3 regions of the Cronobacter sp. 153480017-3 genome follow, and region 3 is predicted to be linked to each of the others. Evidence: riboswitches for the same ligand, from Rfam matches in the RefSeq annotation. Region 3 holds a riboswitch; each other region holds the start of a gene.
The links. Region 3 has a riboswitch for thiamine pyrophosphate ahead of thiB (thiamine ABC transporter substrate binding subunit). Riboswitches for the same ligand answer to the same signal wherever they lie in the genome.
Positions count from the first base shown of each region.

Region 1 (4,734 bases), on a different contig from region 3:
TGGGGTAACTGAGCGTTTCGTTATGGTTGAGTTTCACCAGGAACGGAATACGGTGCGCATAGCGGCGTGAGACTGACGCCAGCACGCCATACGTTGACGCCACGCAGTTACAGCCCGCCTCAATCGCCAGCTCGACGATATTTTTCGGGTCGAAATACATCGGATTAGCGGCGAAGGACGCGCCCGCCGAATGCTCGACGCCCTGGTCCACCGGCAGGATAGACAGATAACCGGTGCCGGCAAGGCGACCGGTGTTATAAAGAGTCTGCATATTTCGCAGCACCGCGGGCGGACGGTTGTTATCGATCATCACGCGATCGACATAATCCGGCCCTGGCAGGTAGAGCTGGTCGGAGGAAATGGTCGTACAGCGGTGCTGTAACAGGCTATCGGCATCGTTGCCGAGCAACTGCGCAATATCAGTCATCATACGCTCCCGTTATGGTCGGCAGGCGGTGACCTGCCGGACGATAAGATTCCTTACCCACGCCTTAGCTGGGCCCTCTTAGCCTGGACTTGATTAGCACAGATTGCCAGACCTGAGCGCATTTTCAGCTAATTCTGCTGGCACGGTTCACCACCATGCATGAAAATGATGGACGGGCCCGATGCCCTCCCCTACTTCCAGACTATCCGCCTGTTGCAGCGCTTTCGTGAGCCACGCCTTCGCCGCCGTCACCGTTTCAACCCAGTCAGCATACTGCGGACGCAGCGCCGCAAGCGCGCTGGAGAGCGTGCAGCCCGTGCCGTGGGTATTTTTCGTCATGACGCGCGGGGCGGTAAAGCGCGTCGCGCCTTCGCGGGTAAAGAGCCAGTCGGGGCTTTCGGCGTCATCCAGATGCCCGCCTTTCATCAGCACCGCGCCACAGCCGAGCGCCAGCAACGCCTCGCCCTGCTGGCGCATCTCCGCTTCGCTGCGGGCATGCGTGGTTTCCAGCAGCGCCGCCGCCTCCGGCAAATTCGGCGTGATGATCGCCACCTGCGGCAACAACCGTTCGCGCAGCGTGCGCACCGCTGACGGGCTCAGCAGCGGATCGCCGCTTTTCGCGAGCATGACCGTATCCAGCACAATATTACGCACCCGGTAACGTGATAGCCGCTCCGCCACGGCCTCGACGATATCCGTTTCTGCCAGCATGCCGATTTTGGTGGTGTCGATGCGCACATCGCTTAACACTGAATCAAGCTGGGCGGCGACAAACGACGGTTCAATGCGGTAGACCGACTGCACGCCGCGGGTGTTCTGCGCCACCAGCGCCGTGATGACAGACGTGCCGTAAGCGCCGAGCGCCGAGAAGGTTTTGAGATCGGCCTGGATGCCCGCGCCGCCGCTCGGGTCGGTGCCGGCGATGGTGAGCGCGTTAATGCGTTTCATGAGCACCTCCGAACGCCTGCGCATGCAGATTATCCAGCAACGCGCTGGCGAAACTGCCGGGGCCACGGGAGATGGTCAGCGCCTGTTCGCCCGCCCGCTTCATCAGCCAGCAGGCCGTTGCGACATTCTCCAGGCGATCGCCCGGCAGCGCGCAGCAGGCAGCGACGACCGCCGAGAGTGCGCAGCCGGTGCCCACCACGCGGGTCAGCATCACGGTGCCGCCCTCGACCGCGACCGTGCGTTCGCCATCGGTGATGTAATCGACCTCGCCGGTCACAGCGACAACCGCGCCGCTGCGACGCGCCAGTAAGCGGGCCGCCTCACGTGCATGGTGCGCGCTTTCGGTCGCGTCAACGCCGCGCCCGCCGCCGCTTTCGCCTGCCAGCGCGCGGATTTCCGAGGCGTTAGCGCGAATGGCGGCGGGACGACGCGCCAGAATCTCCTGCGCAAATTCCGTGCGCAGCGTAAGCACGCCGACGGCGACCGGGTCGAGCGTCCAGGGCTTGCCCGCCGCGCAGGCGCTGTCAATAGCCGCCCGCATCGCCTGCTGCTGCGGGCGTGTGAGGGTACCGAGGTTAATGAGTAAGGCATCGGCGATGGCCGCGAACTGCGCGGCTTCGTCAGTATCCACCACCATCGCGGGCGAGGCGCCGAGCGCGAGCAGGACATTGGCAGTGAAATTTTGCACCACATCGTTGGTAATGCAGTGCACCAGCGGCGCGTGACGGCGAAGTTGGGTGACAACAGGCGCGGCGTGCGAGCCGCAAAGCAGGTCAGAAGACATGGTTCTCTCCTGCCAGGCGCGAAGACGGGATACCGGACAGGCATCTGACTTCCCTACGCTGGCATTATCCAGATCAGGTAATACGGGTATTTCTCAGCCTTCACGCAGAAGGGCACCCCGAGTCATTTACTGCAAAATCAAAGCGTTGCGATTAACGCTACATTACTCTCTGTTGTGGATCATGCCAGCGGGAAGCCAAAGACTCAACCCTAAAAAATAGGCTGTGTCTCAGTTTGAGGGGCTTATAAAAGCTTTAAGTATGAAAAATACAGACTGCCCGGCTTTATTTGCTGGTGATTTCATTGTCCCTGATGCATTGATGCGGTGCTGGAGCGTAAGTGACGTAGTAAGAGGCATTACCATTGGTTTTAAGATTAATAAAGAAATAGGCATCAGAGTTTCATTAAAAATGACTCCTGACCTTACGGCTAAGACGCCTGTCAGTTGGTCGTCCCCTGGCTAATAACAACCCCCTGAACTTTATCATCTTTCAGATAGTACATGATGCTGTTACTTTGCGTGTATTCACCTGATTTTGCGACATCCTTGTAGTACATAACGATATCTTTCTTAGGCTTATGATTAAAATATTTTTCTGTTTCTTCTTTAGTCGTTAACACAGGCGCCTTAACGGATACTTGTAATACTCCCTTGTAAGGTGTACAAGGCGATCCATCTTTCGCTATTGCCACCGCGGTTAAATCCCCCGCTCCCATCTCATTATCAGAAATAAACCAATAATTGATGCCCCCTGATTTTAGGCAAATCCAGGAAGCTAGGTTATCTTTATTTACCTTTACACCGGCATTCTTAGCGATAGCTGCAAGCGTGTTAACCTCAAACTTGTATTCGGTGGTTCCTATAGCAATAACGGGCACCAGATCTTTATCGGTTTCATGATTATCAGAATAAACATCGGTAATATCATCGTAATACCTTGCGCCAAATCCCGTCATTTGGGTTGCTCCGCACGTACCCGTAATCAGACACAATAATATCAAACTATATCTCATATCAGTCTTCCACGACCAGGACCTTGTCACTGCTATCATTAATCGTTATACGATCTTGCAGCGTCACGATCTAACAGAACCCGCAGAGTCACTTAACATGACTTCCGATAATGCCATTACAACCTCAAGTGTTCAATGCGCTAATCATCAATCCAGCGCCCCGCCTTTGCCGAGGCAATCAGCATTTTCACGGTAAGCGGCGCAGGTTGATGCTTATCGCTTTTTAAATAGTCGGGAAGAATCGCATTGGGCAGGAAAAATATCCCTTCTTGCGGAAAATATTTACGGAAGTCGAAGGAAGAATAATTCATATTGAACACAGCAAAGTATTCCCCGAAGAAGGCGTGCGCATCTTCTGGCAGGACGGAATATTGTCCGGTACTTAACGAATCTTCATCCGCCATCTCCCAGAAATGCTTTTTTATTAACGCCCGAACGCCGTCTTCTGTACTCATCATAAATAATCCGATGGATGATAATCTCATTATCCCTGCAATCATGACATAAGTATAACCCACCACTTCTGGCAGCCCATAAGCACGCCCCACCAAATCAGCCCCGCGCCGATTGCTATCGGCTTCATTTTTTTATACATAATTAGCCTTGCCCGGCCGGGAATGGCGCAGGAAGATAGCGGCCTGACGGTAACAAAATCAACGGGGCGCAGCGCCCTGACATGTGGAGAAGGTATGTTGAAAACCAGAATGATCGTAGCGGGTGTGCTGTTGATGTCGGTGGCCTCTGCATTCGCCGCAGATGTGGTAAAACCCAAATCTATCGATAGCTATGAAGTGAAAGAGTTTCACTCCGATTCCAAAAAATACACCATTGGCGACATCGTGCCGGACCTCTACCGCACCGAGCAGTACAACATCAAACAGTGGCAGATCCGCAACCTGCCCGCCCCGGAAGCCGGCACACACTGGACTTACATGGGCGGCTACTACGTACTTATCACCGACGCCGAAGGTAAAGTTGTGCGCGCCATGAACGGCGATATTTTCTACCACCGTTAATCCTTCTAGCGCCTGAAGCAGGCCCGACGCTCAGGCGCGTCTTATATCTCCCCTTTCCAAAACGTTTTTTCGCTCACACCCCTTAATACGCGTAGTGGTGCTTAAACGCGCTGCCCGCTACACTCGCTCTACCTATCAACCTGATGAATAAAAAGGAGGACTCTTATGCTGTGCTGTGAATTGTTTGACTATTCACATCATTTTGGCGATCGCCAGAGCTCAGGCATTACCGGTATCGTGCTGCGATAACTGGACCCTGAGCGAAGATCCCATCACATCACCCTTCTCCAGGGCTTACCAGATTATCGTCAGCGATGTTTGACGAGGCATTGTTATGCCTGAAAATTCTGAGTAAGCGATGAGCACATTACTGACGGCGCACTCCCTGCGCATTGATTCCCCGTTTGGCCCGGTGCTGAACGCCCTTTCCTTTACCCTGAAAAAAGGCGACCGCATTGGCCTGATCGGTCATAACGGCTGCGGCAAAAGCACGCTTCTGAAAGCGCTGGACGGCACCCTTGCGCCTGCCGAAGGCGTTGTGACGCG
Region 1 is NZ_JBSEYN010000001.1:820,188-824,921, forward strand. Features, by position in the region: gene fbaB (class I fructose-bisphosphate aldolase) at 1-427, opposite strand, end outside; gene thiD (bifunctional hydroxymethylpyrimidine kinase/phosphomethylpyrimidine kinase) at 575-1,375, opposite strand; gene thiM (hydroxyethylthiazole kinase) at 1,362-2,159, opposite strand; TPP riboswitch at 2,193-2,289, opposite strand; gene ACUW6V_RS04010 (hypothetical protein) at 2,600-3,115, opposite strand; gene ACUW6V_RS04015 (DUF1493 family protein) at 3,313-3,630, opposite strand; gene ACUW6V_RS04020 (RcnB family protein) at 3,862-4,188, shown strand; gene ACUW6V_RS04025 (ABC-F family ATP-binding cassette domain-containing protein) at 4,547-4,734, shown strand, end outside.
Region 1: it holds a riboswitch for thiamine pyrophosphate, as region 3 does, so the genes downstream of both, thiM (hydroxyethylthiazole kinase) here and thiB (thiamine ABC transporter substrate binding subunit) in region 3, are expected to answer to the same signal.

Region 2 (4,734 bases), on a different contig from region 3:
GCCACGGTGCCTGGCGCTGGCAGCAGCGGCAACTGGTCGTAGCGATACCAGCCCGCGTCGATGAGTTCTTTGGTGTCTATCTGGATTTCACCGCTGTCATAATCCGCCGTAAACGCGGTCATCAGCGATTGCGGGAACGGCCAGGGCTGAGACGTCACATAGCGCAGGTTTTTGATGCGGATATTGCTCTCTTCCATAACCTCACGCGCTACCGCCTGCTCCAGCGTTTCGCCCACTTCAACAAACCCGGCCAGCACGGTATAAACGCCGTTGCGGTGTCGCGTATGCTGCGCCAGCAGGATTTTATCGTCACGGCGGATAGCCACGATGATGCACGGCGCTATCTGCGGGTAGTAGCGCTCGCGGCAGTGGCCGCAGAGCATCGCCCACTCCGTTTTGCTCGGGTGCATCTCATGACCACAGTAGCCGCAATATTTGTGCGAGCGGTAAAACTCGGCGAGCTGCACGCCCCGCCCCGCCAGTTGAAACAGCCCGGCGTCCTGGTCGATAAGCTGTCGCACCGAGGCCATGTCTTTTTCGCGCTTTTGCAGTACGAGAAAAACAGGCGCCTCTTCCCAGAGACCAATTTGCAGCGCCTTTTCGCCCGTCAGACCAAAATCCGCGGCCCGGCCGTAAGGTAATTCTGCTTTTGGCAGCCATAATTTCTGTTCATGGCTGACTATCCACCAGCCATGGTCTAAATTTTCTAGTGTACGTTCCATAATTGATTGCACTACCTCTGCTTCACTGGCACGTTATTAACATTGTTCTTACATATTTTGGGTCATTTGCGTTTTTACATCTTATATCTCATGGAGTCGATCATGCTAAACCAGCTAAAAAGTCTGACGGAACGCGTTGGTGGGAGTAATGAGTTAGTTGATCGTTGGCTTGCTGCCCGCAACCATCTGTTAGTCACCTATTACAAGATGGTCGGCATCAAACCCGGCAAGGAGCCGATGACTGCGCTTGATGAACAGGCGCTGGACGATTTCTGTCACTGCCTGGTGGATTACCTCTCCGCCGGACATTTCAATATTTATGAGCGCGTGATCAGCGAAATGGAAGGCACCAGCCCGCTGGTCGCCGCCACGCAAATCTATCCTCAGCTGGAATCCAACACCCAACAAATCATGGATTTCTACGACACGCATCTGGAAAGCGCTATCGACCACGATAACTGCCTGGAGTTTCAGGAAGCGCTTTCCGGCATTGGCGAGGCGCTCGCCGCCCGCTTCGCGCTGGAAGATAAGCTCATTATGCTGGCTTTTGACAACAACCTCGGCGAAAGCGCCAATGACGAAACCGGCCTCGCCAAACCGGCTTGAGTTCGGCTGTATTAACGAGTAGTTTAAATATGCCCCCGCGATTTTAGCGGGGTTTATCTTGTCGGAGTGCCCAGTGCGCGAGCACGGGCTGAGACCGTTAATTCGGGATCCGCGGAACCTGATCAGGTTAAGACCTGCGAAGGGAACAAGAGTAATTCCATTTTGCCCCGCTCAGGGTGTCGTTTCGCCCTGAGACCCTGTTAAGGGTGCGCGGGCGCACGCCATTACTCCTCCGTTGTTCTGACAAGCCACTTCCTGACCGTTAACTGGAATGCGCTATGTCTGTATCAAACAAACCTGGCCGCCGCGAGCAGCGCGCCGCCGCACAACACTTTATCGACACGCTGGAAGGCACCGCTTTTCCCAACTCTCACCGCATCTATCTCACCGGTTCGCGTGAAGATATCCGCGTGCCAATGCGCGAAATCTGCCTGAGCCCGACGCTTGCGGGCGGCAGCAAAGAGAACCCGCGCTATGAGCCTAACGAACCGGTGCCGGTGTATGACACCTCCGGCCCTTACGGCGATCCGGCGGTGCGCATCGACGTTCGCGAAGGGCTGGCTAAACTGCGCAGCGCCTGGATAGACGCGCGTAACGATACCGAAACCCTGGATTCCCTCAGCTCCGCCTATACCCGCGAGCGGCTCGCCGACGACGGGCTGGATGAGTTGCGCTTTCGCGGGCTGCTGACGCCAAAGCGCGCAAAAGCGGGCAAGCGCGTCACTCAGTTGCACTACGCGCGCCAGGGTATCGTGACGCCGGAGATGGAATTTATCGCCATTCGTGAAAACATGGGCCGCGAGCGCATTCGCACGGCGGTACTGCGCCAGCAGCATCCGGGCCACGGCTTTGGCGCGCGCCTGCCGGAGAACATCACGCCGGAGTTCGTGCGTGACGAAGTCGCCGCCGGGCGCGCCATTATTCCAGCCAACATCAATCACCCCGAATCGGAGCCGATGATTATCGGTCGTAATTTCCTGGTAAAGGTCAACGCCAATATCGGCAACTCGGCGGTGACGTCGTCTATCGAAGAGGAAGTCGAAAAACTGGTCTGGGCGACCCGCTGGGGCGCGGACACGGTGATGGATCTCTCCACCGGCCGCTACATTCACGAAACCCGCGAATGGATCCTGCGCAACAGCCCGGTGCCGATCGGTACGGTACCGATCTACCAGGCGCTGGAGAAGGCCAACGGGATCGCCGAAGATCTGAGCTGGGAGATGATCCGCGACACGCTGCTTGAGCAGGCCGAACAGGGCGTCGATTACTTCACCATTCACGCGGGCGTGCTGCTGCGCTATGTGCCGATGACCGCAGGCCGCCTGACGGGCATCGTCTCGCGTGGCGGCTCGATCATGGCGAAATGGTGCTTGTCGCATCATCGTGAAAACTTCCTCTACGAGCATTTCCGCGAGATCTGCGAAATCTGCGCCGCCTATGACGTCTCGCTGTCGCTCGGCGACGGCCTGCGCCCCGGCTCCATTCAAGACGCCAACGACGAGGCGCAATTCGCCGAACTCCACACGCTCGGCGAACTGACGAAAATCGCGTGGGAATATGACGTCCAGGTCATGATCGAAGGCCCCGGCCACGTGCCGATGCAGATGATCCGCCGCAATATGACCGAGGAGCTGGAGCACTGCCACGAAGCGCCCTTCTACACGCTCGGGCCGCTCACGACCGATATCGCGCCCGGCTACGATCACTTCACCTCCGGGATCGGCGCGGCGATGATTGGCTGGTTCGGCTGTGCGATGCTCTGCTACGTGACGCCAAAAGAACACCTCGGCCTGCCGAATAAAGAGGACGTGAAACAGGGGCTCATCACCTATAAGATTGCCGCCCACGCCGCCGATCTCGCCAAAGGGCATCCGGGGGCGCAGATCCGCGACAACGCCATGTCCAAAGCGCGCTTTGAATTCCGCTGGGAAGATCAGTTCAACCTGGCGCTCGATCCGTTCACCGCCCGTGCCTATCACGACGAAACGCTGCCCCAGGAATCCGGCAAAGTCGCGCACTTCTGCTCCATGTGCGGCCCGAAATTCTGTTCGATGAAAATCACCCAGGAGGTGCGCGACTACGCCGCGAAGCAGGCGATCGACGCGGGTATGGCTGAGATGTCGAATCGTTTTCAGGCGCGCGGCGGCGATATTTATCTTCGCCAGGAGGAGGTGGAGTGATGACGCCTCTGTTCGCCCCCGTCCCGCACCGTCTCGGGCTCTATCCGGTTGTGGATAGCGTTGAGTGGGTCACACGTTTACTTGACGCTGGCGTGCGCACGGTTCAGTTGCGCATCAAGGATAAAACCGATGCCGAGGTGGAAATCGACATCGCCGCCGCCATTGAGCTCGGTCAGCGCTACCACGCCCGGCTGTTTATTAACGACTACTGGCGTCTCGCGATAAAACATCAGGCCTATGGCGTTCATCTCGGGCAGGAAGATCTGCAAACGGCCGATCTCGACGCCATTCGCAACGCCGGACTGCGGCTTGGCGTCTCCACGCATGACGATATGGAAATCGACGTGGCGCTGGCGGTACGCCCTTCTTATATTGCGCTCGGCCATGTTTTTCCTACGCAGACCAAACAGATGCCCTCCGCGCCGCAAGGGCTTGCACAACTGGCCGCGCATGTAAAACGGCTCGGCGACTATCCGACGGTCGCCATCGGCGGCATCAGCCTTGAGCGCGCGCCTGCGGTGCTGGAAACCGGCGTCGGCAGTATCGCGGTGGTGAGCGCTATCACCCAGGCACCCGACTGGCGCGCCGCCACGCAAGAGTTGCTTGAACTGGCGGGGGTGGGCGATGAATGACGCCGATTTTATGCGCTACAGCCGCCAGTTGCTGCTGGAGGATATCGCCATCGACGGCCAGCAAAAACTGCTGGCAAGCCGCGTGTTGCTTGTCGGCCTGGGCGGTCTCGGCTCGCCCGCCGCACTCTATCTGGCAGGCGCAGGCGTGGGCACGCTGTGGCTTGCCGATGACGACGCGGTGCACCTCAGCAATCTGCAGCGGCAAATCCTGTTTAACGTCAGTGATATCGAACAGCCGAAATCGCGCGTGGCGGCGCGTCGTTTACAGGCGTTCAACCCGGCCATCAACAGCGTGGCGCTGAATAAACGACTGGAAGGCGACGCGCTGCGCGAAGCGGTGGCAGGCGTCGATCTGGTGCTGGATTGCAGCGATAACATGACTACACGCCAGGCCATCAACGCCGCCTGCGTGGCGCACAGCACGCCGCTTATCACCGCCAGCGCGGTTGGCATGGGCGGACAAATCGCCACCTTCGCGCCGCCCTTTGATTACGGCTGCTACCGCTGCCTGTGGCCGGATGACAGCGAGCCTGAGCGCAACTGCCGCACCGCTGGCGTGCTCGGCCCGGTAGTGGGGCTGATGGGCACGATGCA
Region 2 is NZ_JBSEYN010000015.1:23,348-28,081, reverse strand. Features, by position in the region: gene nudC (NAD(+) diphosphatase) at 1-722, opposite strand, end outside; gene ACUW6V_RS20465 (Rsd/AlgQ family anti-sigma factor) at 825-1,328, shown strand; TPP riboswitch at 1,381-1,490, shown strand; gene thiC (phosphomethylpyrimidine synthase ThiC) at 1,607-3,508, shown strand; gene thiE (thiamine phosphate synthase) at 3,508-4,140, shown strand; gene ACUW6V_RS20450 (HesA/MoeB/ThiF family protein) at 4,133-4,734, shown strand, end outside.
Region 2: it holds a riboswitch for thiamine pyrophosphate, as region 3 does, so the genes downstream of both, thiC (phosphomethylpyrimidine synthase ThiC) here and thiB (thiamine ABC transporter substrate binding subunit) in region 3, are expected to answer to the same signal.

Region 3 (4,734 bases):
TGCGTCGGTCGCCCCGGCTGTCGGAGCGCTTCGCCAGTAGCAGGCTGACGGCAATCCCGGCAATCGCGTTCACCGTATAAAACAGCCCGACCCAGAACGGCGGCGCGCCGACTTCGCGGCTTAAAAACAGGCTCAGCGTCGGCGCCTGCAACGCGCCTGCCACGCCCATCATGAACGCGACGACCATAAAAGCGAGATAGACGACATTAAGCCGTCGGACAAACGTAAGAAACCACAGCATCGGGCGCATCCTTTCAGTTGAGGCGGGCGAAATCGTGCTCATAATAGACGAAAAAAGCCAGCAGTAGCACACTGCTGGCAGGTGAAAAGCACCAATACTCAGTTACACGTGATGTCCGCTTAGCGGCGCTTAAACGTCACCGGGAATGTCACATCCCACTGCATGATCTCATCCAGCATTCGTTGCGGCGTTTTACCGTTCAGGCGGGCCAGCCATGAGCCGGAAAGACGTTGCGTTGCGCTGAAATACTGCTGATAAAACCTGCATGTTGACGACGTTTTCATAAGCCCCTCCGCTTTCATCGAAGAGAAGTATTGCCGTAATATAGGGAATATTAAATTGATGAGTTTCGAGCGGGAGTTCCCCTTTTATGCCTTCAGGTCGTCTGCAACAGCAATTCATCCGTTTGTGGCAATGCTGTGATGGCAAGCCGCAGGAAACGACGCTCAACGAACTGGCCGAGCTGCTGAGTTGCTCGCGCCGCCACATGCGCACGCTGCTGAACGCCATGCAAGCGCGCGGCTGGCTGACATGGGAAGCCGAGGCCGGACGCGGCAAACGCTCCAGGCTCCAGTTCCTCTATACCGGACTCGCGCTTCAGCAGCAGCGGGCGGAAGATCTGCTGGAGCAGGACAGGATCGATCAGCTGGTGCAGATCGTCGGCGACAAATCCACGGTGCGTCAGATGTTACTTTCACACCTGGGCCGCAGTTTCCGCCAGGGACGCCATATTTTGCGCGTGCTCTATTACCGCCCGCTGCAAAATCTGCTGCCCGGCAGCGCCTTGCGCCGTTCAGAAACCCATATCGCCCGGCAGATTTTCAACGGTCTGACGCGCATAAACGAGGAAAACGGGGAACTGGAAGCTGACATCGCGCACCACTGGCAGCGTATTTCCGCTTTCCACTGGCGCTTTTTCTTACGCCCCGGCATCCATTTTCATCATGGCCGCGAGCTGGACATGCTTGATGTCATCAGCTCGCTCCAGCGCATCTGCGCCCTGCCGCTCTACGCGCATATCCGTGAAGTGGTCTCTCCCACCGCCTGGACGCTGGATATTCATCTGAGCGAGCCCGACGACTGGCTGCCGTGGCTGATGGGCAGCGTGCCGGCGATGATCCTGCCGCGGGAGTGGCCGGAGCTGCCGAAATTCGCGAGCCAGCCCGTCGGCACTGGCCCTTACGCGGTGGTACGCAATAACAGCAACCAGCTTAAGATCCGCGCTTTTGATGACTACTTTGGCTATCGCGCGCTGATTGATGAGGTGAACTTCTGGGTGCTGCCGGAGATAGGCGAAGAACTGAGCTGCGCCGTTCAGCTTGAAGGCCCGACGCGCGACGCCGACGAAAAAGCCGTAGAAAGCCGCCTCGAAGAAGGCTGCTACTACCTGCTGTTTGATTCCCGCTCGCGCGTGGGCGCGATGCCGGAGGTGCGCCGCTGGATAAGCTCGCGCTTTACGCCTGCCCGCCTGCTGCACCGTGCCGCGCCGCACTATCAGCGCCTCTGGTTTCCGGCTTACGGCCTGCTGCCGCGCTGGCACCACGCGCCGCAAATTCCTGAGGCGCAGAAACCCGCCGGGCTGGAGCGTCTGACGCTCACCTTCTATGGCGACCACAATGAAAACCGCATTATCGGCGCGTTGTTGCGCGACATTCTGGCGCAGGAGCAGGTGGAGCTGGAATTGCGGGAAGTGAGCTATGAGGAGTGGTATCAGGGCGATATCACCAGCGATCTGTGGCTTAACAGCGCCAACTTTACGCTGCCGCTCGATTTCTCGCTGTTCGCGCACCTGTGCGAAGTGCCGCTCATTCAGCGCTGCATCCCGCTCGACTGGCAGGGCGACGCGCAGCGCTGGCGCACCGGTGCGCTGAACCTGCCGCAGTGGTGCCGCACGATGCTGGAGCGCCAGGATATTCTGCCGCTGATCCATCACTGGCTGATGCTCCAGGGCCAGCGCAGTATGCGCGGCGTGCGCATGAACACGCTCGGCTGGTTTGATTTTAAATCCGCCTGGTTTGCGCCGCCGGAGCCGTAACCCTTTCGCAACATTACGCAAATCATTACAATGGGCCGTTCTCAACGGGGTGCTGCCGGCTGACCGGTGCGCTGAGATAATACCCGTCGAACCTGATCCGGATAACGCCGGCGAAGGGATTTGAGGCTACCGCTCAAAATCCTTTGCCCCCATTTGATAAAGGTGCAAAGTGTTAAAAAAACTGCTTCCTCTGCTGGCGCTCGCCGCCGCTCCGGCTTTCGCCAAACCTGTCCTGACCGTCTACACCTATGACTCCTTCTCCTCGGAGTGGGGCCCTGGCCCGAAAATTAAAACCGCCTTTGAAGCCGACTGCGGCTGCGAGCTGAAATTCGTGGCGCTGGAAGATGGCGTCTCGCTGCTTAACCGTCTGCGCATGGAAGGCAAAAACAGCAAAGCCGATGTGGTGCTGGGCCTGGATAACAACCTGCTTCAGGCCGCGACCACGACCGGGCTGTTCGCCAAAAGCGGCGTTCCGGCGGGTGAGGTTAACGTGCCGGGCGGCTGGAACAACGACACCTTTGTGCCGTTCGACTACGGCTGGTTCGCCTTCGTTTATGACAAAAACAAACTGAAAAATCCGCCGAAAAGCCTCAAAGAGCTGGTTGAGAGCGATCAGAAATGGCGCGTCATCTATGAAGATCCGCGCACCAGCACGCCGGGGCTGGGCCTGCTGCTGTGGATGCAGAAAGTTTACGGCGATAAAGCGCCGGACGCCTGGCAGAAGCTCGCTGCAAAAACCGTTACCGTCACCAAAGGCTGGAGCGAAGCCTACGGCCTGTTCCTGAAAGGCGAAGGCGATCTGGTGCTGAGCTACACCACCTCGCCCGCCTACCACATTATTGAAGAGAAAAAAGAGAACTACGCCGCCGCGAATTTCAGCGAAGGCCACTACCTGCAGGTGGAAGTCGCGGCACGCACCGCCGCCAGCAAACAACCGGCGCTGGCGGAGAAATTCCTGAAGTTCATGGTTTCGCCTGCGTTCCAGAATGCAATTCCTGCCGGCAACTGGATGTACCCGGTGACCAACGTCGCGCTGCCGGAAGGCTTTAACGCGCTGACCCGGCCGCAGACCACCCTGCAATTCACCTCACAGGAAGTGGCCGCACAGCGCGCGCAATGGACGAGTGAATGGCAACGCGCCGTGAGCCGCTGATCCCCGGCTGGCTCTGGCCCGGCCTCACCGCCGCCCTGCTGATGGCGGCGGTGGCGCTGGCGGCGTTCGCAGCACTCTGGACACACGCGCCGCACACCGATGCACGCGCGCTGCTGCACGACAGCTATCTGTGGCACGTGGTGCGCTTCTCATTCTGGCAGGCGTTTCTCTCCGCGCTGATTTCCGTCGTGCCTGCGATCCCACTCGCCCGCGCGCTCTACCGCCGCCGCTTTCCGGGGCGGCGAATGCTGCTGCGACTGTGCGCCATGACGCTTATCCTGCCGGTGCTGGTGGCGATTTTCGGCCTGCTTAGCGTCTACGGGCGCAGCGGCTGGCTCGCCGCGCTCTGCTCGACGCTCGGCATCGAATGGACGTTCTCGCCTTATGGATTACAGGGCATCCTGCTGGCGCATCTCTTTTTTAATATGCCGATGGCGACCCGTCTGCTCTACCAGACGCTGACGCAGATCCCCGGCGAACAGCGCCAGCTCGCGGCGCAGCTCGGTATGCGCGGCTGGGACTTCTTCCGGCTGGTGGAGTGGCCCTGGCTGCGCCGCCAGATCCCGCCGGTGGCGGCGCTCATTTTTATGCTCTGCTTCGCCAGTTTCGCCACGGTGCTGGCGCTCGGCGGCGGGCCGCAGGCGACAACCATTGAGCTCGCCATCTACCAGGCGCTGAGCTATGACTACGATCCGGGCCGCGCGGCGCTGCTGGCGCTTATCCAGATGGGCTGCTGCCTGTCGCTTATCCTGTTAAGCCAGCGGCTCAGCAAGGCGATCCCGGTCGGCGCGACGCTGGCACGCGGCTGGCGCAACCCGGAGGATTCGTGGCGCAGCAAGCTTACCGATTCAGCGCTGATTGGTGCCGCGCTGCTGCTTCTCCTGCCGCCGCTGCTGGCGGTGCTGGTGGATGGCCTGGGCGGCGATATAAGCCATGCGCTGGCCGACCCGGCGCTGTGGCGCGCGCTCTGGACGTCGCTGCGTATCGCGCTCTGCGCGGGGGGGCTGTGCGTTATCCTGACCATGATGCTGCTCTGGAGCACGCGCGAGCTGTACCTGCGCCAGCGTCGTCTTGCCGGGCAAAGCCTTGAGCTCTGCGGCGTGCTGATCCTCGCGATGCCGGGCATCGTGCTGGCGACCGGGTTTTTCCTGCTGCTGAACGCCACCCTCGGCCTGCCGGAACGCGCCGATGCGATTGTGATTTTCACCAATGCCCTGATGGCGATTCCTTACGCGCTGAAAGTGCTCGATAACCCGATGCGCGATATCGCCGCGCGTTACGGCGCGCTCTGCGCGTCCCTTGAGA
Region 3 is NZ_JBSEYN010000005.1:185,556-190,289, reverse strand. Features, by position in the region: gene ACUW6V_RS13330 (sugar efflux transporter) at 1-241, opposite strand, end outside; gene sgrT (glucose uptake inhibitor SgrT) at 361-525, opposite strand; gene sgrR (HTH-type transcriptional regulator SgrR) at 612-2,276, shown strand; TPP riboswitch at 2,312-2,413, shown strand; gene thiB (thiamine ABC transporter substrate binding subunit) at 2,446-3,429, shown strand; gene thiP (thiamine/thiamine pyrophosphate ABC transporter permease ThiP) at 3,405-4,734, shown strand, end outside.